DNA from 3 places in the Kribbella sp. CCNWLW201 genome. Region 2 is predicted to be linked to each of the others. Evidence: riboswitches for the same ligand, from Rfam matches in the RefSeq annotation. Region 2 holds a riboswitch; each other region holds the start of a gene.
The links. Region 2 has a riboswitch for S-adenosylmethionine ahead of V9K99_RS03500 (GNAT family N-acetyltransferase). Riboswitches for the same ligand answer to the same signal wherever they lie in the genome.

Region 1: linked by a shared signal. The riboswitch ahead of thrC (threonine synthase) and the one ahead of V9K99_RS03500 (GNAT family N-acetyltransferase) in region 2 are both predicted to bind S-adenosylmethionine.
Region 3: linked by a shared signal. The riboswitch ahead of V9K99_RS31155 (aminotransferase class V-fold PLP-dependent enzyme) and the one ahead of V9K99_RS03500 (GNAT family N-acetyltransferase) in region 2 are both predicted to bind S-adenosylmethionine.

What each region holds. Positions count from the first base shown of each region.
Region 1 covers NZ_JBBCBQ010000005.1:379,395-387,188, reverse strand. Annotated here, with positions in the region: gene V9K99_RS23665 (zinc-dependent alcohol dehydrogenase family protein) at 200-1,222, opposite strand; gene V9K99_RS23660 (ubiquitin-like small modifier protein 1) at 1,235-1,510, opposite strand; gene thrC (threonine synthase) at 1,507-2,775, opposite strand; SAM riboswitch class I at 2,786-2,927, opposite strand; gene V9K99_RS23650 (helix-turn-helix domain-containing protein) at 2,993-3,955, opposite strand; gene V9K99_RS23645 (cation:proton antiporter) at 4,125-5,378, opposite strand; gene V9K99_RS23640 (DNA-3-methyladenine glycosylase family protein) at 5,405-6,358, opposite strand; gene V9K99_RS23635 (hypothetical protein) at 6,687-7,154, shown strand; gene otsB (trehalose-phosphatase) at 7,120-7,794, opposite strand, start outside.
Region 2 covers NZ_JBBCBQ010000001.1:745,828-753,621, forward strand. Annotated here, with positions in the region: gene V9K99_RS03455 (pentapeptide repeat-containing protein) at 1-1,096, opposite strand, end outside; gene V9K99_RS03460 (histidine phosphatase family protein) at 1,326-1,865, shown strand; gene V9K99_RS03465 (DinB family protein) at 1,970-2,728, shown strand; gene V9K99_RS03470 (Pr6Pr family membrane protein) at 2,785-3,456, opposite strand; gene V9K99_RS03475 (ArsR/SmtB family transcription factor) at 3,696-4,073, shown strand; gene V9K99_RS03480 (cation diffusion facilitator family transporter) at 4,070-4,816, shown strand; gene V9K99_RS03485 (hypothetical protein) at 4,884-5,057, shown strand; gene V9K99_RS03490 (hypothetical protein) at 5,075-5,413, shown strand; gene V9K99_RS03495 (hypothetical protein) at 5,519-5,893, opposite strand; SAM riboswitch class IV at 6,062-6,176, shown strand; gene V9K99_RS03500 (GNAT family N-acetyltransferase) at 6,188-6,733, shown strand; gene V9K99_RS03505 (class I SAM-dependent methyltransferase) at 6,785-7,495, shown strand; gene V9K99_RS03510 (GNAT family N-acetyltransferase) at 7,600-7,794, opposite strand, start outside.
Region 3 covers NZ_JBBCBQ010000009.1:100,046-107,839, reverse strand. Annotated here, with positions in the region: gene V9K99_RS31160 (prolyl oligopeptidase family serine peptidase) at 1-1,711, shown strand, start outside; gene V9K99_RS31155 (aminotransferase class V-fold PLP-dependent enzyme) at 1,723-3,087, opposite strand; SAM riboswitch class IV at 3,104-3,217, opposite strand; gene V9K99_RS31150 (DinB family protein) at 3,333-3,848, shown strand; gene V9K99_RS31145 (DUF4184 family protein) at 3,954-4,748, shown strand; gene V9K99_RS31140 (FtsK/SpoIIIE family DNA translocase) at 4,822-7,452, shown strand; gene V9K99_RS31135 (hypothetical protein) at 7,454-7,794, shown strand, end outside.

The DNA of each region.
Region 1 (7,794 bases), on a different contig from region 2:
CTCCTCGGTCGAGCCGCCCCTCGTGGACGGCCACTCACCCTTGCTACGAACACGTCTGCCCCGATCCGACACCGCAACCTGCAACCAAAGTTCTGTACGGCGCACCACGTGACGGCGCGCTCTCGTGGGCCAGCGGTTCTCTGGAGGATCGCGCGCACGCGCGCGTAGCGACGGAGGAGGACCGCGTGGCACGCGTGGGTCAGGCGCGGATGATGGTGACGCCGGCGGGGGTGCCGTTGGAGAGGGCGGCTAGGGCGGTGGGGGTTTCGTCGAGCGTGATCGTGCGGGTGATCAGGTCGGCGGGTTTTAGGTTGCCGTTGGCAACTAGGGCGAGCATTTCGGGGTAGGCGTGGGCGGGCATGCCGTGGCTGCCCAGCCATTGCAGTTCCTGGCCGATCAGGCGGCTGACGTCGAGTTGGACGCCGGACGGGAGCAGGCCGACCTGGAGGTGGCGGCCGCGGGGGCGCAGCGACAGCAACGCCTGCTGGACGATGCCGTTCGCGCCGAGGGCGTCCATCGTCACGTGCGCGCCGCCGCCGGTGAGCTCGCGGATCTCCCGCACCGTGTCCGACGACGCCTGCACCGCATCCGAAGCGCCGTACGAACGGGCCAACCGAAGCGCGTCGGGGTTCATGTCGACCGCGATCACGCGCGCGCCGAGTTCGGCCGCGATCATCACTGCCGACAGGCCGACGCCGCCGCAGCCGAAGATCACCACGTTCTCGTCCGCCGCGACCCGGCCGACCTGCCGCACCGCTCGGAACGAGGTCGCGAACCGGCATCCCAGCCCGGCCGCGGTGTCAAAGTCCATCTCATCCGGCAGCCGCACGAGATTCACGGCCGCGTACGGCAGGGCGACGTACTCGGCGAAGGAGCCCCAGTAGTTGAAGCCGGGCTGGAGTTGGTTGGGGCAGACCTGGTGGTTGCCCTCCAAGCACTGTTCGCACGAGCCGCACGCGCAGATGAACGGTGTGGTCACCCGATCACCGATCTGCCAGCCGAGCACGCCGGCACCGACCGCGGCAATCGTTCCGGCCAGTTCGTGCCCAGGGACGTGGGGCAGGACGATGTCCGGGTCGTGCCCCATCCAGCCGTGCCAGTCACTGCGGCACAGCCCGGTGGCCTCGACCTTCAGGACGACACCACCGGGCTCCGGCTCAGGGGCCGCTACGTCAGCAACCGTCGGCAGGACGCCGTACTGCTCAACTACGACAGCGCGCATCCGGCAATGATGTCAGCCGCCTGCTACCGCGGGGATAATCGAGACCTCGCCGCCGTCCTTGATCGACGTCTGCAGGCCTTCGGCGAAGCGTACGTCGTCGTTGTCGACGTATACGTTGACGAAGCGGCGCAGTTCGCCCGACTCGTCCAGCACCCGGGCCTTGATGCCGGGGTAGGAGCTGTCGAGCGACTCCAGCACCTCGCTCAGCGTCGCCCCCTCGGCACTGACCGCGGACGCGCCCTGGGTGTAGGGCCGCAGGATGGTCGGGACGCGGACACTCACGCTCACTGCAGGCCTGCCTTCACGAAGGCGTCGTACGACGCGGGGATGGTCACCTTGGGGCCGACCCGGTCGGCCACGGCGTCGAGCGTCTTCAGCCCGTCGCCGGAGTTGATGATCACCGTCTCGGCCTCGGGGTCGAGTTGGCCGGACTCGATCAGCTTCTTCAGCGTCGCGACGGTCACCCCGCCCGCGGTCTCGGTGAAGATGCCCTCGGTCCGGGCCAGCAACTGGATGCCCTCGACGACCTCTTCGTCGCTGACGTCCTCGATCACTCCGCCGGTACGGCGGGCGACGTCCAGGACGTACGGTCCGTCCGCCGGGTTGCCGATCGCCAGCGACTTCGCGATGGTGTCCGGCTTCACCGGCTTCACCACGTCGTACCCGTCGCGGAACGCCTGGGCGACCGGCGAGCAGCCGGTGGCCTGGGCGCCGTACACCTTGTAGTCGGTCGCGTCGACCAGGCCGAGCTTGCCCAGCTCGGTGAAGCCCTTGTCGATCTTGGTCAGCTGCGAACCGGAGGCGACCGGGATGACGATCTGCTGCGGCAGCCGCCAGCCGAGCTGCTCGGCGATCTCGAAGGCGAGCGTCTTGGAGCCCTCGGAGTAGTACGGCCGGACGTTGACGTTGACGAACGCCCAGCCCTCCTCCTCGCCGGCGATCTCGGAGGCCAGCTTGTTCACGTCGTCGTAGTTGCCCTCGACGGCGACCAGCGTGCCGCCGTACACGGCGGTGGTGATCACCTTCGGGCGCTCGAGGTCGTGCGGGATGAACACGACCGAGCGGATCCCGGCCCGGGCGGCGGCAGCGGCCACGGCGTTGGCCAGGTTGCCGGTGGAGGGGCAGGCGAAGACCTTCATGCCGAGCTCGCGGGTGGCGCTCAGGGCGGACGCGACGACCCGGTCCTTGAACGAGTGCGTCGGGTTGCCCGAGTCGTCCTTCACCCACAGCTTGCGCAGGCCGAGCTCGCGGGCCAGGTTGCCGGCGTCGATCAGCCGGGTGTAGCCGGGTTCGGTGTTCGGGAAGCTGGCCACGTCGACCGGGACGGGCAGCAGCGGCTGGTAGCGCCAGATGTTCTTGGGGCCGGCCTCGATCTGCTCACGGGTGATGGTCGGGTACTCGTACCCGACCTCGAGCGGACCGAAGCACTCGGTACAGGCGTAGAACGGACCAAGTGGCGACTTCGCCCCACAGGCGCGACAGCTCAGGTGCGTACCGTTGCCGAAGGCACCTTCACGGATGGTGTGGGTGGTCGAGTCGGCGGTCAGGCTCATGGAGGTTCCCTCCTCATCTTCCCCGGCACCGGATCTCGGCGTGGGACGGATTTGGCACCGTTCCACCGCGAGTCACCCCCAGGACGGGGGCTCGACGGGGAGGGTTGCCGGGACTTCAACGGGCCGTTTCCCTCAGTCCCTCTGGATGAGCTCCCCCGAGGTTACCCAATCGGGTCCATATTGTGTCTTCGGTTCCCACCATCCGAGACAGTCGATCTCAGCCGTGCCGGGCCCGGAAGGTACGACGGTACGCCGACGGCGACGTGTGCAACTGCTTGGAAAAGTGGTGGCGGAGCGTGACCGGCGTGGCGAACCCGGCCGCCAACGCGATCTCCTCCACCGGCGCATCCCCGGTCTCCAGCATCGTCAGGGCCGCCTGGATCCGCTGGGCGATCAGCCACTTGCCGGGCGTCGTACCGGTCGCCTTCACGAAGTGACGCAGGTACGTCCGCGGCGACAGCCCGGCCTGCTTGGCCAGATCGGGTACGCCGATGGGCTCGGCGAGATGTTCGAGCGCCCAGCCGAGGCTCCGGGCGACCGAGGCGTCGTCGGGGTCGGGCGGCACCGGGGATTCGATGTACTGCGCCTGACCGCCGGACCGGTACGGCTGGATCACCAGTCGCCTGGCGACCGAGTTCGCCACGGCCGCGCCGTAGTCCTTGCGAACCAGGTGCATGGCCAGGTCCAGCCCGGCAGCACAGCCGGCACTCGTGAGTACGTCGCCTTCGTCGGTGTAGAGCGGCTCTGGATCCACGACGATCTTGGGGTAGCGCTTGCGGAGCATATCGGCGTACCGCCAATGGGTAGTCGCACGGCGGTCGTCGAGGAGGCCGGCGGCGGCGAGAGCGAACGCACCCGAGCAGATCGACACGATCCGGGCGCCGCGACGATGGGCCTCCTGCAGCGCGGCGATCAGCTCGGGAGAGGTCTCGCCGCGCGGGTCGGCGACGCTCGGGATGACGACTGTGTCGGCGGCGGCGAACTCCTCCAGGCCGTGTGGGCTACTCAGAGTGGCGCCGCCGAGTACGCGGATCGGGTCGGGTGTCTCGGTGCAGACCTTCAGCTCGTACCAGGGCTGGTCGATATCCGGCCAGGCCAGCCCGAAAACCTCGATCACGATGCCGGCTTCGAAGGCCGTCATGCCGTCGTACGCGAGGACTGAAACGCTGCGCTGATCCATGTGTCACAATCTTAGCGATAGTCGTCGTTCACGCCACTTCTGAGCGCGGCTCGACTCTCGGACGATGGAGTCATGTTCAAGGGATTGAAGGAATTCGCCGTCCAGGTCGCCGCCGGAGTCCACGCCGCCTCCGCGATTCGGCACGGCCTCGAGCCGCCGGCCGCCGCGCTCACGAAGTCCGGTCGCGGCGGAGGTCGAGCATCCGCATCAGAGGTGTCGCCGCAACGCCGTGAACAACCACGCTCAGGACGACGGTGAAGCCGACCGTCGCCCACAGCCACGGCAGGTCGGTGCTGAACTCGGCGCCTGCGTACGCCAGATAGAACACAGACCCGACGCCCCTGACCCCGAACGCCGCGGTCACCCACCGCTCGGAGCGGCGCATCGGTGCTCCGGCCAGGCCGATCCACGCGGTCAGGGGACGGATCACCAGCACCAGCAGGACCCCGAGCGCGGCACCGGCGAGGGTCAGCGGCTTCAGCAGCCCAGCCGTGATCGCGACTCCGAGCAGTAACAGGATCGCCCAGGTGAGGATGTGTTCGAGCTGCTCGATGAACCCGTGCAGCTCCTCGTGGAAGTCGTGGCTTCGCTCGGCCGCTCGCAGGCACAGGGCCGCGACGAACACCGCGATGAAGCCGTACCCGTGCAGCACCTGGGCGAGACCGTAGACGCCCAGTGTCATCGCCAGCGCCAGCACGGGTTCACGCTCACGCGAGTCGGCCAGGCGGAAGATCCGCGAGGGTGCGGAGAAGACCATCTTGCCGAGCAACCAGCCGACTCCGGCGCCGACTGCGACTCCGATCACGGTCCTGCCGATCAGATCCCAGGCGAACCACTCGAGTGCCCAGTTGCCCACCGCACCCTTGGTCGCCGCGAACACAGCGGCGTACACGAAGGGAAAGGCCAGACCGTCGTTCAGGCCGGCCTCCGAGGTGAGTGCGAAGCGGACCTCGTCGTCCTCTTCCGGCTCGGCGCCCGCACCGGTCGACGGTCCTTGCACCTGGACGTCCGAGGCCAACACCGGATCGGTGGGGGCGAGGACGGCACCCAGCAGCAGAGCGGTCGCGGGAGCCAGCCCGAGCAGCCAACCGACGCCGGCGACCGCGGCGATGCAGGCAGGCATGGCAACCAGCAGCAGACGCCAGGTCACCTTCCAACGGCCCCACCCGATCGGCCGGTCGATCGCCAGGCCGACGCCCATCAAGGCGACCAGGATGGTCAGCTCGGCGAAGTGCTTGGTCAGCCCGGGTTCGGCGATCGGGCTGAGGTGGGTGCGGTCCACGGCCAGGCCGAGCAACAGTCCGGCGCCGACGAACGCGATCGGCGCGGAGACGGCGTACCGGCGGAGCAGGCGTGGCAGTACGGCGCCCAGCAGGAGGGCCAGCCCCGCGACCAGGTAGAGGCCGTCCCCGTCAATCGTCATGGTGGCAGTCCGGTGCCCACAGCGGGCTACCTCAAGCGATGGGTTGCGCCCGGCGTGTGAGTGGGCAGGGCCTTGCGGGGGCCGTAACGCGGGTGGCCGATGCCGGTGAGTTCGAGGAGGCGCTGGACGCGGAAGCGGTGGCCGCGGTACGGCTCGATGAGCTCGGCGCAGCCGTCGTCGTCGAGTTCCTCGCCGATCAGCGCGTACGAGACGTTCCGGGACACGTGGTAGTCCGCGAACGAGAACGCATCCGCGTCACCATGCGCCCGCTGCCGCACCTCGGCCGCCGTCCACACTCCGACCCCGGGCAGCGACCGCAGCCGCCGCTCGATCTCCGCCGAGTCAGTCAGCTCCAGGGTCCGCTCCAGCGCCTTGGCCCGCGTTGCAGCCGTGATCACGACTCTCGACCGACGGCCCTCCACGCCGGCCCGCAACCACTGCCAGGACGGGATCAACCGCCACTCTTCCGGCGAAGGCGGGACCATCATCACGCGTCCGTCCGGTGGCTGCGGTCCTGGCGCCGGTTCGCCGTACTCGCGGAGAATCACCCGCCAGGCCCGGAACGCCTCCTTACCGGTGACGACCTGCTCGATCCCCGCGGCAGCCATCGCCTCGAAGACAGCCCGCGTCCGCGGCACCCGCACATGCGGGAACCGTCGCGCCGCATCCACCAGCGCCGTGTGCTCCGGCAACGGCTCGAACCCGTCCCAGCTGTCCGCCTCCCCCAACAACTCCGGCACCCCGTCCAGCGCCCACTCAGCCCCGGGCCCCCACGCCTCCGCCTCCACTTCCCCCAGCGAGGCGTACGGCGTCAGCCGCAAGAGCACCGGCCCTTCGGGCGTCCGCGTGGCCCGCCAAACACTCCGCCGTACCGGATCGAACACATACGCCGGATCCCCCGGCCCCTTCCGCAACCCCCCAATCACCGAATGCGGATCCACCACCCGCCCAGCCCGCCAGACCCGCACTCCCGAACTCACGCCCCAAGTCTGACTCACGCGACGGACACACATGGTGCCGCATCCAGGAAGGCTGAGGTTGTCACTGGTCCGGTCTGATTGGTGCAGTTCGACAGGAGGTGTCCGGCGATCGAGTCGGATACCCGGTGGGTTCAGGCGGGGAGAGGTCGGCAGTGGGCGTATACGTCCTGTCGATTTGTCCCTCACCGAGCCGTGGCTGAAACACGCGTGCCGGGCCAGGTCAGGTGGAACGGGTTACGACCCCACCTTTCTTGACGCGGCAACCGCCCCCATGTCCTAAGAATTGCGACATCGAGACATCGGGTGGGTGACGGGCCGATACTGAGGCATGACTGGGTGGCATTGGGTCAAGGTGGTGGGGAACTTCCTGAACTTGTCGACGGTCGCTGGGCTGTTGGTGGGGGTGATTGGGCGGGCCACGTTCAGCCGGGGGCCGCGGGGCCTGTTCTTCGCGAACGGGTACAAGGTGAAGTTTCCGGTGGCGGGGGCGTTCACGGTGGGGAACGTGGTGCTCAGCAAGTATGAGCGGGCGTATTTCGATGACGAGGCGCTGGTGCGGCATGAGGAGCGGCACTCGTGGCAGTACTTCTGCCTGATCGGGCTGCCGTTGTGGCCGTTGTACGTCGTCGGGGTCGTCGTCTCGTGGTTCCTGACCGGCGACCCGGCGTCGCGGAACCCGTTCGAGCGGCTGGCGAACCTCAAGGACGGCGGATACGTCGAGCGACCGATCCAGTCGTTCGGTCAGACCCTGACGCAGACGTTCAGCGCGCGGCGATCGCGTCAGAAAGAGCAGTAAGCACAGTCACGACGCCGGTCGGGTCGTCGACCACGATGTCCGCGGCCTCGATCAGCTCGGTCGCGTTCGAGGAGCGAGTGGCCAGCAGTACACCGCGCAGACCGGCCTTGCGCTGCTCGTCGATCGCCCGGTACGCCGCCAAGTCGCCAAGGTCATCACCGGCGTACAGGATCGACTGGGCACCGGTGGACTCGAGCAGGCGGCGCAGAGCGACCCCCTTGTCGATACCCGGCGGCCGCAGCTCTAGCACCAGGTTGCCCGGCTCCAGGCGCAGCTCTGCCGCCTCGGCCAGCTCGGTCAGCGGCGTACGCAGCGTCTCGAGTGCACCGACCGGATCGGCCAGCCGACGGGTGTGAACCGCCAGCGAGCTCTCTTTGTCCTCCACGAAGGCGTCCGGCAGCCCATGCTCCTGCAACAACCCTGGAAGCCGATCGCGAGCTTGGGCGACACCAGCCGGCACCGGGTCACTCGTGACCTTCCCGGTCGCCGCTTCCCACCGCTCCAGCCCGTAGTGCCCGAGTACGACGAGCTGCCCGAGGCCAGGGTGGCCGGTGACGCCCGTGAGCTCCGTGGCGACCAGGGCCGGGCGACCGGTGACGATCGCGACCTGGTTCACCGAGCGGGCCAGCCGGGCGAGCGC
Region 2 (7,794 bases):
CAGGGTCTGGCGCCACGGTGTTGCTGACGAAGTCGAAGGACCGATGCGAGAGCAGCTTGAGGAGGGCCGGCGCCTGCCACCTTGCCTCGTCACTCGCACGCGTGGCCCGCTTTTCGTCGACGGGTTCGAAGGCTGCTCGCCACACGACCTCGTCCGCCACTACGCGCCGCCTCGTCCACCAGCGGACCGGTGGCCAGGCCCGGACCCAGCGCACCCCGCGCGGCGTTCGGCCGAACGTCCGGCTTCCTTCGATCCGCAGCCCGTCGAGGTTGCGGGCGCCGCGGAACAGGCAGGCGGACAGGTTCACGCCCGACAATGACAAGAAGCCGGCGTCGACCAGGTTGAGTGAGATGAGCGAGGGTTGCTGCGGGAGTCCCAGCCGCTCGAGCGGGGCCTCGTCGAAGAGATCGCCCTCGTCGTAATCAGCCAGCGCACGCTCGAAGACGCCGATGGTCGCGGCCAAGGTCGACGGTTGCCGAAACACCGCGTGATCCAGGACGACCAACGCGCGGCGGACCCGCATCAGCGTGGCCCGGTTGAAAGTCGTCGCCATGCAGGTCAGTTCCCGTGCCACGACGTCGATCGTTGCCACGCCCTCAAATTGTGACCCGTCGAGGCGGATGGACTTGGTCGAGAACACGGGGCCGATTGCGGCCTCGCCGTGGACGACGACACCTGGAAGGGCGAGCGTTTCGCGCGAGCGGGTTCCGTACAGGGAGAGCGACTCGAATTCGCACTCACTGAAGTCAGCTCCGAGTTCGAACAAGACGCGTTCGAACGTCCCGTGGGTGAAGTGCACACCGTGGAAGGTGGCGTTACTGCGGAATCGTGCGCGGGAGAAATACGCGTCGTCCTCGAACGAACAGTTGCTCATGAACAGCGGCTGCTCGAACAGTGTTCCTTCGAAGGCCGCCCCACCGGCGAAGGTGATCCCGTCGAAGCTGGAGACGTTGACGAAGGTGGCTCCTGAGAAGTCTGCGCGAACCAGGGCGGGACGCTCCGTGCCGATCGATGCCGCATGCGCGATCAGCTCGTCGAGGAGCGCGCGGTCGATGATGAGTCCCCGAGTGAACGCGACGTCCTGTCCGTCCGACACGCCATTCAAGACGCGCTCGCGTTCGGTCGGAGGAGCGTGGACAAAACACTCGGCATCGGCGATCGCCACACCGCGGCAGCGGACGCCATCGACACGGTGCTTACACCGCTCGTCCTCCCACGGCACTCGACCGTTCGGGTCCACAGTCGCAGTCTGGCAGACCCCCAACTCGAGGTGCACGCGCCGGACGGGCGGCACTCGACCCGGTGCGTGCGATATCAATGCGGGCATGCCCAGCGTCTTTCTCATTCGTCACGGCGAGCCAGGGTCCCCGCAGATCGATGCGGAAGGGTGGTGGGGCCCGGCCCGTGACTGGGCGCCGCTGACAGCTCAGGGCGTCGAGCAGGCCAAGGCGGCCGGCCGAGAGCTCCGGCAGGTGGGGGCGCACCGCATCGTGGCCTCTCCGATGACTCGGGCACTGCAGACAGCGAGTCTCATCGCTGCCGAGACCCATCTGCCGCTCACGGCCGTCGAGATCGACCTGCGTGAGTGGTTGCCGGACTCCACGCTGTCCTGGCGGGGACTCAGCGACGTACAAGCCCTCAGCAGCGACTTCGAGCAATGCCACGGCGAGTGGCCGGACGGTGAGACCCGCCGCTGGGAACCTCTTTCCTCCGTACGGCGCCGAGCACTCAACGCACTGCGGAGACAGGCCGCCGGCCACTCTGAGCCCTTCATCGCCGTCTGCCACGCGGGCGTGATCCGAGCCTTGACCGGCGACGCAAACACCGAACATTGCGGCATCCGAGTCCTCGAAGGCGTGTCCTGACAAACAGGCGAGCCAGGTACGGCGCTGGGCGATGCGCGATTGATTGTCGGAGGGGTCAGGCAGACTGTGGTCGCAGCAGTAGGGCAGCAGACAAAGGAGGCGTCATGGCAACGTTCACCCGGTCTGACGACCTGCGGGGAGCGAAGTTCGTCGATGCGGATCTGCGTGAGGCCCGGTTTGTCGGGGCTGACCTGTCCGGTGTGGTGATGCGCGGCGTCGAGGTGCGGGAGACAGAGATCGACGCACCCTGGCTCTTCGACGGCGAGAACTTCTTGCGCGTCAACGGCGTCGACGTGATCCCACTCGTCGACGCCGAACTCAACCGCCGCTTCCCCGGCCGCGCCGACCGGCGCGCCGAAGATCCGGACGGTCTACGTACGGCGTGGGCTGCGCTCGAGCACACCTGGTCGGCGACCCTCGAGCGCGTCGCGACGATGCCGGACGGCACGGTCGACGTGTCGGTCGCGGGCGAGTGGTCGTTCGCACAGACTCTGCGGCACCTAGTCCTTGCGACGGACATGTGGCTGGGCCGGGCGATTCTGGAAATCGAGCAGCCGTTCCACCCGATCGGTCAAACGGACACGGGCACCGAGGACGACGGCATGGACATGTCGGTTTTCACGACGACCAAACCGTCGTACGCCGAAGTCCTCGACGTCCGCGCGGGTCGCGTCGCCATGGTGCGCGACTTCCTCGCCACAGTCACACCGGAGGTGCTGGCCGAGACGCGCCGGAATCCCCACTCCCCCGAACACTCCGAGACCGTCCTCTCCTGCCTGCACGTGATCCTCGAGGAGGAGTGGGAGCACAACCGGTACGCCGTACGCGACCTCGACGCAATCCAGGCCGGGTACGACGCCTGAGCGGCCTGGCGCGTGTGATCCGACAGCGACACACCTCTGCATCCGAGGTGCGGCCGCTACTCCCGGCCCGGCAGTTTCGCGTCGAGGGTCTTCAGCCCGAGCGCCAGCAGTACGCCGACCGCGACGACAACGACTGCGTTGCGGAGGGCTGCGCCGGCACCGATGTCGGTGACGTCGAGGAACGGGTACGGATACCAGTCGGTGAAGGCGCCTTGGGTGAAGATGTAGACGAGCCAGGCCACCGGCCACACGAACGCGAACGCGATGGTGCGCCAGCTGATGCGGGGCCGTGGGCCGAACACCAGCCAGGCGGCCAGCGTCGCCCACGGCGAGATGTAGTGAAACCCGATGGTCGCCAGCAGCGCAGCCCCGGTCAGGTCCATCTTCGGCGCCAGGACGATCGCGAACACCAGGCCGGTGATGACGATCCCGAGTAACGAGTCGAGGCGTGCGACGCGCCACACCGGACCGTCGCGGTGAGGCCGCCGTACCAACGCAAGCGCGACCACCAGCACGATCAGATTGCTCTCGATCGTGAAGAAGCTGAACAGCCTCCACAGCCGCGTACCGACACCGATCGACTCGCCGACCTCGCCGGAGTTCGCATCGGCCCCACCGGTGAAGATCAGCACCAGCTGGATGGTCAGCGCCGCGATGATGACCGCCGCGATGAGACCATGCGACCACCGCGAGACGCCCACCGCGCGCGAGCGAGCTTGACCGGCCACGGTTCGCCATTCTCCCGGCGACGTACCGGCTCAACCAAAGGCGCCACGCCGGGTGAGGTCGGCCTACGTACCTGTCCCATCCGGGCGGCGATGGTCTGCATCCCGATTGCACCGACCTCGGCATCGGCCCTCCGCCCGTGCCATCGGTCTGGGCGTATGACTTCGCCGATCTGTCCGGCACCCCGTGCTAGCGCCAGCTTTCACAATGGGGCGATAGGCGATAACATCGCCAAATGGCGATGAAAGCACGATCTGACGTCACGATGGAAGCCGGGCTCGACCTGATCGACGAGGCTGGGGCGCTGTCGGTGGCTGCGTGTTTGTTTCATGGATTCAGTGATCCGTCGCGGCTGGCGATCGTTCGGCACCTGGCGTTGGGGGATCACCGGGTCGTGGACCTCACCGAGCATCTTGGGCTGGCGCAGTCGACTGTCTCCAAGCACCTGGCCTGCCTGCGGGACTGCGGTCTCGTCGAGTCCCGCCCACAGGGACGCGCGTCGCTGTTCAGCCTGACTCACCCCGAGGCGACGCTCGAACTCCTGTCGGCGGCCGAGCGCTTGCTCGGCCTGACCGGTGACGCCGTCGCGCTTTGCCCTGTGTACGGCGTGAATTCGTGAGCGACCACCAGCCCCTGCAGATCCAGCCGCTGCAGCTCTCGACCACTTCGCCGAGCACCTGGACGACCGACCCCGAACAGCGACGCAAGCTGGGCCGCCGCGCACAGCTGCTCGCAGGTGCTTCGGTGACCTACAACGTGATCGAGGCGATCATCGCCATCACGGCTGGCCTCGTCGCCGGATCGGTGGCGCTGGTCGGGTTCGGGCTGGACTCGGTCGTCGAGGTGTCCAGCGGGCTGATCATCTTGTGGCAGTTCCGCCACCGCCTGCCCGAGTCTCGGGAACGTCAGGCGCTGCGGATGCTCGCGTTCTCGTTCTTCGCGCTGGCCGCCTATGTGACGTTCGAGTCGGTGCGATCTCTCGTCGGCGGCAGCGATCCCGACGTATCGCCGGTCGGGATCGGACTGGCGATCGCCTCCTTGATCGTGATGCCGTTCCTGTCGTGGGCACAGCGCCGTACCGGTAAGGCTCTTGGCTCGAACGCGGTCGTTGCCGACGGCACCCAAACGCTGCTTTGCACCTATCTGTCCGCTGTGCTGCTCGTCGGACTGGTGCTGAACGCCACACTCGGCTGGGGCTGGGCGGACCCAATCGCTGGACTCATCATCGCGGCAGTCGCGGTCCGCGAAGGCGTGGAGGCGTGGAAGGGCGAGGGGTGCTGCTCACCGATCGCGGGCGCCACCGGAGCCTCGGGGTGCGGATGCTCCCAAGGTGCCTGCGCTGACGGTTGCTGCGAGAACTGACCCCGATGGCCACGCTCACCCTGATCTTGTTCGCTGTCTACATCCTGCCGGCATCGGCCTGGCCCTGATGGTCCCCAACGTGGTCGCCCTTGCCGGCGCCGTCGTACTGATCACCGCCCTGCACCTACAGGTCCGCGTAGTCGAGGAGCCCTACCTCCTCACCACCCACGCCGACACCTACCCCCAGTACGCCGCCACCACCGGCCGCTTCCTCCCCCACATCGGCCGGCTGGCGGGTTGAGCGCTTATTGTCGATGGGTGAGCAAGCGGTTTGAGCGGGCGATGGGGCTGATGCGTCGGCGGGACCCGCAGGGTCGGGAGGATGGGTTTCGGCTGCTATTGCCTCACGCAAGCGATCATGTTGGTGAGCTCATGGCGGCGTTCGTCGAGGAGCGTGAGGATCACGGGTTGCGGTGCTGGCTGCTCGAGCTCATCGGTGAGGCTCGGTCGCCGAATGCTTTGTCGCTGCTCGTCGAGCAACTCCATGGCGACGATGAGTCTCTCCGGGACTGGGCGGTCAGGGGTCTGCAACTGCTCGATAGCAAGCCGGCGCGCGAAGAGCTTTGGAGGGCACGCGCCAATGGGCTGATCAGCTGACCCTCGTGCTTCCACAGGTACGACGCGGCATTGACGCGACGCCTCCCGCACGGGAACTGCAGGAGAGCACTCATCTGGCCCGGGTCCGTCGAGATGCCTCGGTCCTCAGATGAACTGGGGAACGATCATGATTGCGGCGAGGATCAGGGCGATGAAGGACAGGATCCAGCCGATCACGGCCAGCGGCTTGCCGCGGCGGGGGCCGATGCAGCCGATGACCGCGAGGACGATCCCGAGCAGGCCGAAGGGGAGAGGGGAGTAGGCCCGCAGGTTGTCCAGGTTGTAGGGGAGCATCCACACTCCGCACCCGATCAGACCGAGGATCACCGCGGCCACAGCCAGCGAGGGACCCTTCGGAGGGTCCACCGGAGCTGGTCCGCCGGGCCACCCGCGGCCGTGGGGGTCGGTCCAGGGTTGTTGCTGAGGTTGGTTCGGCGGTGCGGGGTACGCGTTCGGTTCGGGCGGCGGGCCGTAGCTCATGAGAACTCCACAGTGGCGGAACGGCTTCTGGCTAACGCGTTGCTGAGCACCGTATCCCTCGACAGGTTCAGACGAACCAGCAGAGGAGAGAGCGAGGCGCGGGTTCGAGCAGCTCGCTCGTGGATATCCGTCGAGGTTTGACCGTCTCGCTGTTACGGTTTGGGGGTTGGTCATGAGTGTCAGCGCGTAGCCCCGGCTTGCTGGCCGGCAACCCTCCTCGTGGGTGGGGTGCCCCGGGTGAGGACCAGGTTCGGCACGTCGGGTGCCGGGCAAGCCGCGAGATGGAGGATCGTCATGGCAGCGCTGGGGTTCCGTTCGGCCACCGCAAACGACGCTGAGCGGGTTGCGTCGCTGCACGCGGACAGTTGGCGTCGGCATTATCGGGGTGCATACGCGGACTCGTTCCTCGACGGCGACGTCGAGGCCGATCGTCGTGAGGTGTGGTCGAAACGGCTGGCCGCACCGACCGACACCGCCACCGTCTTGGCTGAGTACGACGGTCAACTGGTCGGCTTCATTCACGTCGAGTTCGACAAGGACGCCAGGTGGGGCAGCCTTGTCGACAATCTGCATGTCGACCATAGACAGCGCCGTACCGGCATCGGTACCCAACTCCTGGCCCGCGCTGCGGGCGCCATCACCGACCAGGCGGTCGGCAACGCGATGTACCTGTGGGTGCTGCAGCAGAACACCGATGCGCAGCACTTCTACCTCGCCTCCGGAGCCAGCTGCGTGGAAACGGCAGAGGTACCACCGCCCGGCGGAGATCCCACCCGCCTGAACGGCACTCCGGCCTGCCTCCGCATGTCCTGGCCAGACGCCTCACAACTTACCCGCTGAGTTAGCTGACGGCAGACTGATTGCGCCGAAGTGCGTCGGTAGGTTCGAGGTATGACGGCTATTGCTCGGTACGACGAGGTCGCGGAGTACTACGCCTCCGGCTGGACGGACGATCTCACGGATCCGGTCAGTGTCTCCCTCTTCGAGCTCCTGGGCGACGTTGCCGGACAACGAGTGCTGGATGTTGCCTGCGGCCACGGACGCATCAGTCGCGGGCTCGCGCGCAAGGGCGCTTCCGTGGTCGGCGTAGACGTCTCGGCCGCGATGCTCAGCAAGGCGGAAGAGCTCGAGCGGAACGAACCGCAGGGCATCCGCTATCTGCACGCGGATGCGGCCGACCCGGGACTGCTGCAAGGCGATGAGTACGACGCCGCCGTCTGCAGCATGGGTTTGTCCGACATCGACGACCTGGACGGTGCACTGACCAACATCCGTCGGCTACTGCGCCCCGGCGGCGTCTTCGCCTTCACGATGCTGCATCCCTGTTTTCCTGGGATAGAAGGCGTATCCGCCGCCTGGCCGTCCGACGGGACGTACTACGACGAGCGCTACTGGCAGGCCGACGCCTCGCTCTCAACACTCCGCCAGCAAGTCGGCGCCAACCACCGCACCCTGTCGACCTACCTCAACACCCTCCACCACCACGGCTTCACCCTGACCCGAACAGCCGAACCCCAGCCAAGGATCGAGCCGTCATCCCCCCGAGAAGCCATGACAAGATTCCCGGTCTTCCTCGTCGCAGCCTGCCGAACGACAGCCTGACTCAAACGGCGAGTCAAGCGACGGATCCCTCCTCGAAAAACTCCTCCACGACGACGCCTGAGCCCCAGGACGCGCGGCCGATTCCGGTACGGCGGTGTTGCCGGTTATCGGGTGATTCGGTAGATGACGTGGTGGCGGAGGGAGTCGTTTTCGGGGACTGAGGAGTCTTCGAAGTCGTCGGCGGGGTTGCGGGTCATGCCGAGGCGTTGCATGACCGCTTGGGAGCGGAGGTTGGTGGAGGTCGTGATCGCGAGGATCTCCTGGAGCTCCAGCTTGTCGAAGCCGAAATCCAGTGTCGC
Region 3 (7,794 bases), on a different contig from region 2:
CACGCTGTCCGCTGACGGCACTGACTCGTTGGGCTCGTTCACTGTCAGCCCCGATGGCAAGTACTTTGCCTATGGCATCAATGAGAGCGGCAGCGACTGGACGACGTTCCGGCTGCTCGACATCGCCACCGGTACTCCTGTGGACGACTTGGTGACGGAGGCCAAGTTCTGCGAAGCCACGTGGCTGCCCGACAGTTCGGCGTACCTCTACCTGCACTACCCGACGAGTGGCCGCAGCGAGGGCACTGAGACGAAGACACTGGCTGGCGGCCGGCTGATGATGCACAAGGTCGGCACGCCGCAGTCCGAGGACGAGCTGGTGCTGAGCTTCCCGGACAACGACACCTACTTCATCATGCCCGAGGTGTCCGAGGACGACCGCTATGTCGTCGTACACATCACCGAAGGCACTGACCCGGCCACGCGGCTGTGGGTCTACCCGATCACCTCCGACGGCCTCGGCGAGCCGGTCAAGGTGGTTGACTACTTCGCGGACGAGATCGCCTTCGTGCGGATGTCCGGTGACGCATTGGTACTGCGCACTGATCGCGACGCATCCCGTGGTCGCGTCGTACTCGCGTCTCTCGACGGACACTTCACCGACCTGATCCCAGAAGGCGACAACACCCTGCAGGCAGTCCGCGGCACTGCAGCCGACCTGGCAGTCCTGACACTGGTCGACGCCCAGCCCGTGCTGACTCTGTATGAGCTGGACGGCTCCGGTGCGCGCGTAGTCGACGTACCGGGCGGGGGAGTGGTCGGTCTCAACGCCTCCCCGGAGCACGACGAGCTCTTCATCGGTCTGTCGACCACGGTCGACCCCACGCTCTCGTATGTGGTGTCGACCGGGTCAGGCGACGTACGTGCGTTGCCGGAGCTCGTCCGCGGCGCCGGTGGGTTCACCTCGCCGTCCGTCACGGTGACACGACGGGTCGAGCCGGGCCGCGAGGTGCCGTACTTCCTGATCACCCGCTCCGACCTGGACTTCTCACAACCCCGGCCGACCCTGCTCTGGGGGTACGGCGGCTTCCGCATCCCGATCCTGGCCGACTACCGGCCGGGCTGGCCAGGTTGGCTCGCGGCCGGCGGTGTGCTGGTGATCGCGAACCTGCGTGGTGGCGGTGAATACGGCAGCGACTGGCACGAGGCCGGACGGCTGAAGAACAAGCAGAACGTCTTCGACGACTTCATCGCCGTCGCAGAGCACCTGCGGGACACCGGCGTGACCACTCCGGCGCAGCTGGCCATTCACGGCCGCAGCAACGGCGGTCTGCTCGTCGGCGCGGCCATGACGCAGCGGCCGGACCTGTTCGCGGTCGCACTGCCGGGCGTCGGTGTGATGGACATGCTGCGGTTCCACCTGTTCACAGTGGGCGCCGCGTGGGCCTCGGACTTCGGGCACCCCGACGATGCCGAGCAGTTCGAGGACCTGCTGGCCTACTCGCCGCTGCATCGGTTGCGCGACGGTACGGCGTACCCGGCCACTCTCGTGGTCACCGGTGACCACGATGACCGGGTGGTGCCGCTGCACAGTCACAAGTTCATCGCCGCGTTGCAGCATGCCCAGTCCTCCGCCGAACCTGTGTTGACGCGGGTAGAGGTCAACACCGGTCACGGCTTCGGGAAACCCGCCGCGATGGTCGCGTCGGAATGGGCGGACCTACTGGCGTTCGCTGCTCACCACGTAGGTCTCGTTCCTCCTGAGCAGTAGGAGGGCGGCAGTCACCAGATGCGCGGGGCCTGCAGGTCGCGCGGGTCGTCAGAAGGCTGACAGCCATGCGCCGACTCCTCGTACTCCGACCGCGGTCCGCTGGTGGCCAGCGTCCGTACGGCGTTGACGAGGCGGTCGACGTGCTCACGCGTCGTACCGAGGCCGAGGCTGGCCCGGACGGCCGTGCCGTGCTCGGGGGAGCCGGCGAGCAGATGACCGACCAGCGGGTGTGCACAGAACTTGCCGTCGCGGACACCGATCCCGTACTCCGCACTCAGCGCTGCTGACACGAGAGTGGAGGTCAGCCCGGCAACGGTGAAGCACACCGTGCCGACGCGATCCGCCTCCTGGCCGAAGATCGAGTACGTCGTGACGCCGGGAATCTGAGCGAGACCGGTACGGAGCCGGGCGAGCAGACTGCGCTCGTGCTGCTCGATCGCGTCGCGGTGCTTGCTGATCGCCGCACAGGCCGAGGCCAGCGCGATCGCGCCGATGACGTTGGGGGAGCCACCCTCGTGCCGGGCCGGTCCGGTCGCCCAGACCACCAGGTCGTCGGTGACCGCGGTGGTCGCGCCACCGCCGTACAGGTAGGGCTCGGCGGCGTCCAGCCAGTCCGCACGACCGATCAGCGCACCAGCGCCGTACGGGGCGTAGAGCTTGTGGCCGGACAGCACGACCCAGTCGACGTCGAGCGTGGCGATGTCGACCGGCCGGTGCGGTGCGAGCTGCGCGGCGTCGAGGCAGACACGGGCGCCATGGGCCTTGGCGACGGCAGCGATCTCGGCGATCGGGAAGATCTCACCGGTGACGTTGGACGCGCCGGTCACGACGACGAGCCGCGGACCCTCGGGTGCCGTGCGCAGTGCGTCGGCCAAGTTGCTCACGGCCTCGTTCGGCGTGCTCGGTGCTTTGAGGCGCACTGTCCGCTCGGCCGGCCAGGGGAGGAGGGCGGCGTGGTGCTCGGACTCGAACACGATGACGGTCGCGTCCGCGGGTACGGCGTGGGCGAGCAGGTTGAGCGCGTCGGTCGTCTGCCGGGTGAAGATCACCTGGTCGTCCTGACGGGCGCCGACGAACGCGTGCACCTCGGCGCGCGCCCGCTCGTACCACTGGGTGGTGATGCGGGACGCGTACCCGTTGCCACGGTGCACCGACGCGTACGACGGCAGTGCCGCCTCGACGCTGGCCCGCACCGACTCCAGACACGGCGCGCTGGCCCCGTGGTCGAAGTTGGCGTAGTCGGTCACCCGGCCGTCGACCAGCGGGACCAGCAGGTCCGACCCGACGGTGGCGGGGATGCTGCCGGTGCTCAACCGGGCGACCGTCGGCCGCGCGGTCGTCGTACTGGCAGGCTCGAGGATGGAGAGGATCGACATGCTGCTGCTCCCAGGAAGTCCGCACTTGCCGAACGGGGTATCCGTACGGCCTGGTCTTCACCCGGGGCACCCCACCGCGGAGGAGGGTTGCCGGCCAGCGAGCCGGGGCTTGACGCTGGCACTCATGACCTGCCGAAGACGGTAACGAACAGGCCACAGAGAACGCCAGTGGCTATCTCATACAATGAGACCGTCGAACACATCCTGAGATCGCGACACTCCGCCGGATTTGAGAGGATCTGCCGGTGACTTGGATTGCGCCCGCGGTGGAGCGGCCGGACGGTTCCCTGGTGGCGCCCGAGCGGGAGCTGTTGCAGGGCTACCTGAACTTCTATCGAACGACCCTGCTGTTCAAGTGCGCCGGCCTGACCGCCGCGCAGCTTGCCGAGCGTCCTTCGCCACCGTCCAATCTCTCGCTGCTCGGGCTGATCCGGCACCTGACCAAGGTCGAGCGGATCTGGTTCCGGATCCACTTCGCGGACGAGCCCGCGAAACCGGTGTTTCCGCCTGCGCTGGGGAAGGACGCGGACTTCGAGCTGATCGATTCGGCTGACGCTGAGGCAGCGTACGACGGGCTGATCGCGGAGTGGAAGCTGTCCGACGAGGCCGCGGCCGGCCGCTCGCTGGACGACCGCTTCACCTTCGGGGGCACGGAGTCGACGCTTCGGATGATCTACATCCACCTGATCGGCGAGTACGCCCGGCACTGCGGTCACGCCGACCTCGTCCGCGAACAACTCGACGGCACCACCGGCGCCTGATCCGGCCGGGCCGCCGACTCGCGGGGCGGCCGGTCCCGGCTGGGCCGCCGACTGTGGGGATTGTTGCCTCAGGCGACGACCTTCCCGCGTCCTAGGCTGCGGGCCGTGCCGTTCACCCTCGCCCACCCCGCCGCCGTCCTGCCGCTCATCCGGCGTCCGCTGATCGCATCGGCGCTGGTGGCAGGAGCGGTGGCTCCCGACCTGCTGTACCTCGACCCGCTCTACAGCTTCGCCACCCAGCAGATCAACGGCAACCTGACGCTGACCCTCACCCACAAGTTCTCGTCCGCCTTCTGGCTCGACCCACTGATCGCGCTGCTCCTGCTCGCAGTCTTCAACCTGGTCCTGAAGCGACCCCTGGTCGCGTTGGCTCCGAGCGCCCTCGCCGCACGCCTGCCGTTAGCCGGCCGGTTGCGCATTCCGCCGCTTCGCCTGCTGCTCTGGACAGCTGTGTCCGCCGTCATCGGCGCCTTCACCCACGTGCTCTGGGACTCGTTCACCCACGGCGACGGGTACTTCGTCCGCCGCTTCCCGGACGTGTTCCGTGCGGAGGTGACCGCGGCCTGGGACGTCAACCGCGTCCTTCAGTACGTCAGCACCGTCGGCGGGTGCCTGATCCTCGCCGTCTGGCTCTATCGCTGGTTCCGCCGCGCCACGCCCCACGTGGTCCCGCCGGACCTCGTCCCGTCTTGGGTGCGGTACGTCGTACTGGCCGGAATCCTCGCGCTGGGCGTCGCCGGAGCCGCCGTGCAACTGTGTGCGGCCGAGGCTGAACTCGCAGGTGAGGCCGCGGTGCGACTGGTGCTGACAGGTCTCGTTCTGGGAGGTCTGGCGGCCCTCGGGTGGTACGTCGTGCTCTGGCACCTGTTCCGGCTGCGGAGGCGTGTGGCGGCGCCGTGACGCTACGGATGGGGCAGTGTGACCGGCGTGTGACACGTGTGACTCGAGAGGTAATCGGGGTAGCCTGCTAGACATGGCGACCCGCACGTCTTCCCCGGCGCGGGCGCAGAAGTCGGCAGCCAACCGGCCGAGTACGGCACGGTCGGCTGCTGGTGGACGCTCCCGTCCGTCAGGCGCCCAGAAGCGTGGGCAAAGCGCGAAGCGCGGTGGATCCACCGCCGCGCGGACCAGCACGCCCAAAAACAGCGGACCGGGCCCGTTCGCGGCCGCCATGATCGCAGTCGGTCGCGGCATCGTGAAGGTCTGGATCGGTATCGCGCACCTGCTCGGCAGCATGGTCCGCGGTATCGGCAACGGCGCCCGCGACCTCGACCCCGAGCACCGCCGCGACGGCGGCGGCCTGTTTCTGATCGGCCTGGCGGTCGTGGTGGCCGCTGCCATCTGGTGGGACCTCCCGGGTGCCGTCGGCAAGGGCATCCGCACGATCGTCGGCGGCAGCGTCGGCATGCTCGGCTGGGCCGTCCCGCTGATGCTCCTGTTCATTGCCCTCCGCACCCTTCGCCACCCGGACCGCAACGGCCCGGCCGGCCGACAGGTGATCGGCTGGACCGCGGTCTCGCTCGGCATACTCGGCCTGGTCCACATCGCCAACGGCCTCCCCCGCCCCGGCGACCCTGCCGACGCACCGCTCCAAGACGCCGGCGGCGCGATCGGGTACGTCGTCTCCTCGCTCCTGTCCGACCTGCTCACCCAGTACGTCGCCGCACCGCTGCTGGTCCTGCTGTCGATCTTCGGCGCGCTGGTGATCACCGGTACGCCGGTCTACGCGATCCCACTCCGCTTCCGCGCGGCGTTCGACGTACTGATGGGACGTACGGCGCTGCCGGCCGACGCACCGTCCGTCGCGGCCGCGCCGACCGACGACACCGTGCGGCTCACCCGCAAGGAGCGTCGGGCCAAGGCAGCCGCGCTCGAGGAGGACGGCGAGCCCACGATCAAGCCGTACGACTCGCCGGTGCTCGAGGGACGCGAGATCTCCAAGCGTGGCCGCAAGTCCAAGGCAACCGCACCGTCTGAAGAGGACGCCTACGACGTCGACGCGGATGCGGCCGCTGGAGCCGCGGTCCCAGGTATCGCCGCCGGTGCCGGCGGCGGTCCCAGCAAGGCGGAGTCGGCGCCCGAGCCGCCTCCGCACACGCCGATCCCGCAGCGGGTCGAGCAGCTCAGCCTGTCCGGCGACATCACGTACACCTTGCCCGACGGGCAGATGCTCAAGCCCGGTTCGGTGCACAAGGCACGGACCAAGGCGTCGGACGCGGTGGTGGATCGCCTCACCGAGGTCTTCGACCAGTTCGGCATCGACGCCCAGGTCACCGGCTACACGCGTGGCCCGACGGTCACCCGGTATGAGGTCGAGCTCGGCTCGGCGGTGAAGGTCGAGAAGGTCACCGCGCTGTCGAAGAACATCGCTTACGCGGTGGCTTCGGCCGATGTGCGCATCCTGTCGCCGATCCCGGGCAAGTCCGCGATCGGGATCGAGATCCCGAACACCGACAAGGAGATCGTCAGCCTCGGCGACGTCATCCGGTCGGCGACCGCGCGCAACGATCACCACCCGATGGTGGCCGGGCTCGGCAAGGACGTCGAGGGCGGTTTCGTCGTCGCCAACATGGCGAAGATGCCGCACCTGCTGGTCGCCGGTGCCACCGGTTCGGGTAAGTCGTCGTTCGTCAACTCGCTGATCACCTCGATCCTGATGCGGGCCACGCCGGACGAGGTGCGGATGATCCTGGTCGACCCCAAGCGGGTCGAGCTGAACAACTACGAGGGCATCCCGCACCTGATCACCCCGATCATCACCAACGCCAAGAAGGCCGCCGAGGCGCTGCAGTGGGTCGTCCGCGAGATGGACATGCGGTACGACGACCTGGCCGCGTTCGGGTTCCGGCACGTGGACGACTTCAACAAGGCGGTCCGCGGCGGCAAGGTGAAACCGCCGCCCGGCAGTGAGCGCGTGCTGACGCCGTACCCCTATCTCCTCGTGATCGTCGACGAGCTGGCCGACCTGATGATGGTCGCGCCCCGCGACGTCGAGGACTCGATCGTCCGGATCACCCAGCTGGCCCGGGCCGCCGGTATCCACCTGGTGCTGGCCACCCAGCGGCCGTCGGTGGACGTCGTCACCGGTCTGATCAAGGCGAACGTGCCGTCGCGGCTGGCGTTCGCGACCTCGTCGCTGGCCGACAGCCGGGTCATCCTGGACCAGCCGGGTGCGGAGAAGCTGGTCGGCCAGGGTGACGGCCTGTTCCTGCCGATGGGCGCGAGCAAGCCGATGCGTATCCAGGGCGCCTGGGTCACCGAGAACGAGATCCGTTCGGTCGTCGAGCACTGCAAGGAGCAGTTGCAGCCGACGTACCGCGAGGACGTCACCGCCGTGGCCGGGCCGAGCAAGGACCTCGACGACGAGATCGGCGACGACCTCGACCTGGTCGTGCAGGCGGCCGAGCTGATCGTTTCCACGCAGTTCGGCTCCACGTCGATGCTGCAACGTAAGCTCCGGGTCGGTTTCGCCAAGGCGGGCCGGCTGATGGACATCCTGGAGAGCCGGGGCGTGGTCGGACCGAGCGAGGGTTCCAAGGCCCGCGACGTCCTGGTGAAACCCGACGACCTTGAGGACTTCATCGCCACCCTGCGAGGAGAGTGACGTGACCGCCGCGAGCGCTTTGCCGAGGCAAGACCGCTTCGACGTCGACCCCGAGCCGGTGCCGTTCACCGTCCGGGCCTCCCAGAAGGTGCACGGCGGACTCGCGCTCGGTTCCGCCCTGGTCGCCGTCGGCTTCGCCGCGTCCGCATCCACCAGTCCGACCGGGGTACTGCGCTGGATCGCCGCGGCGGCGTTCGCCGTGCTGGCCCTGGTCTGCGCGCGGGCGCTGACCGTCGGGGACATGCTGGTGGCCGACGACGTCGGGATCCGGCTGCGGATCGGCAGCGAGTGGATCGGGACCCGCTGGGAGGACATCGACCAGGTGACGGTGCTGAAGCGCCG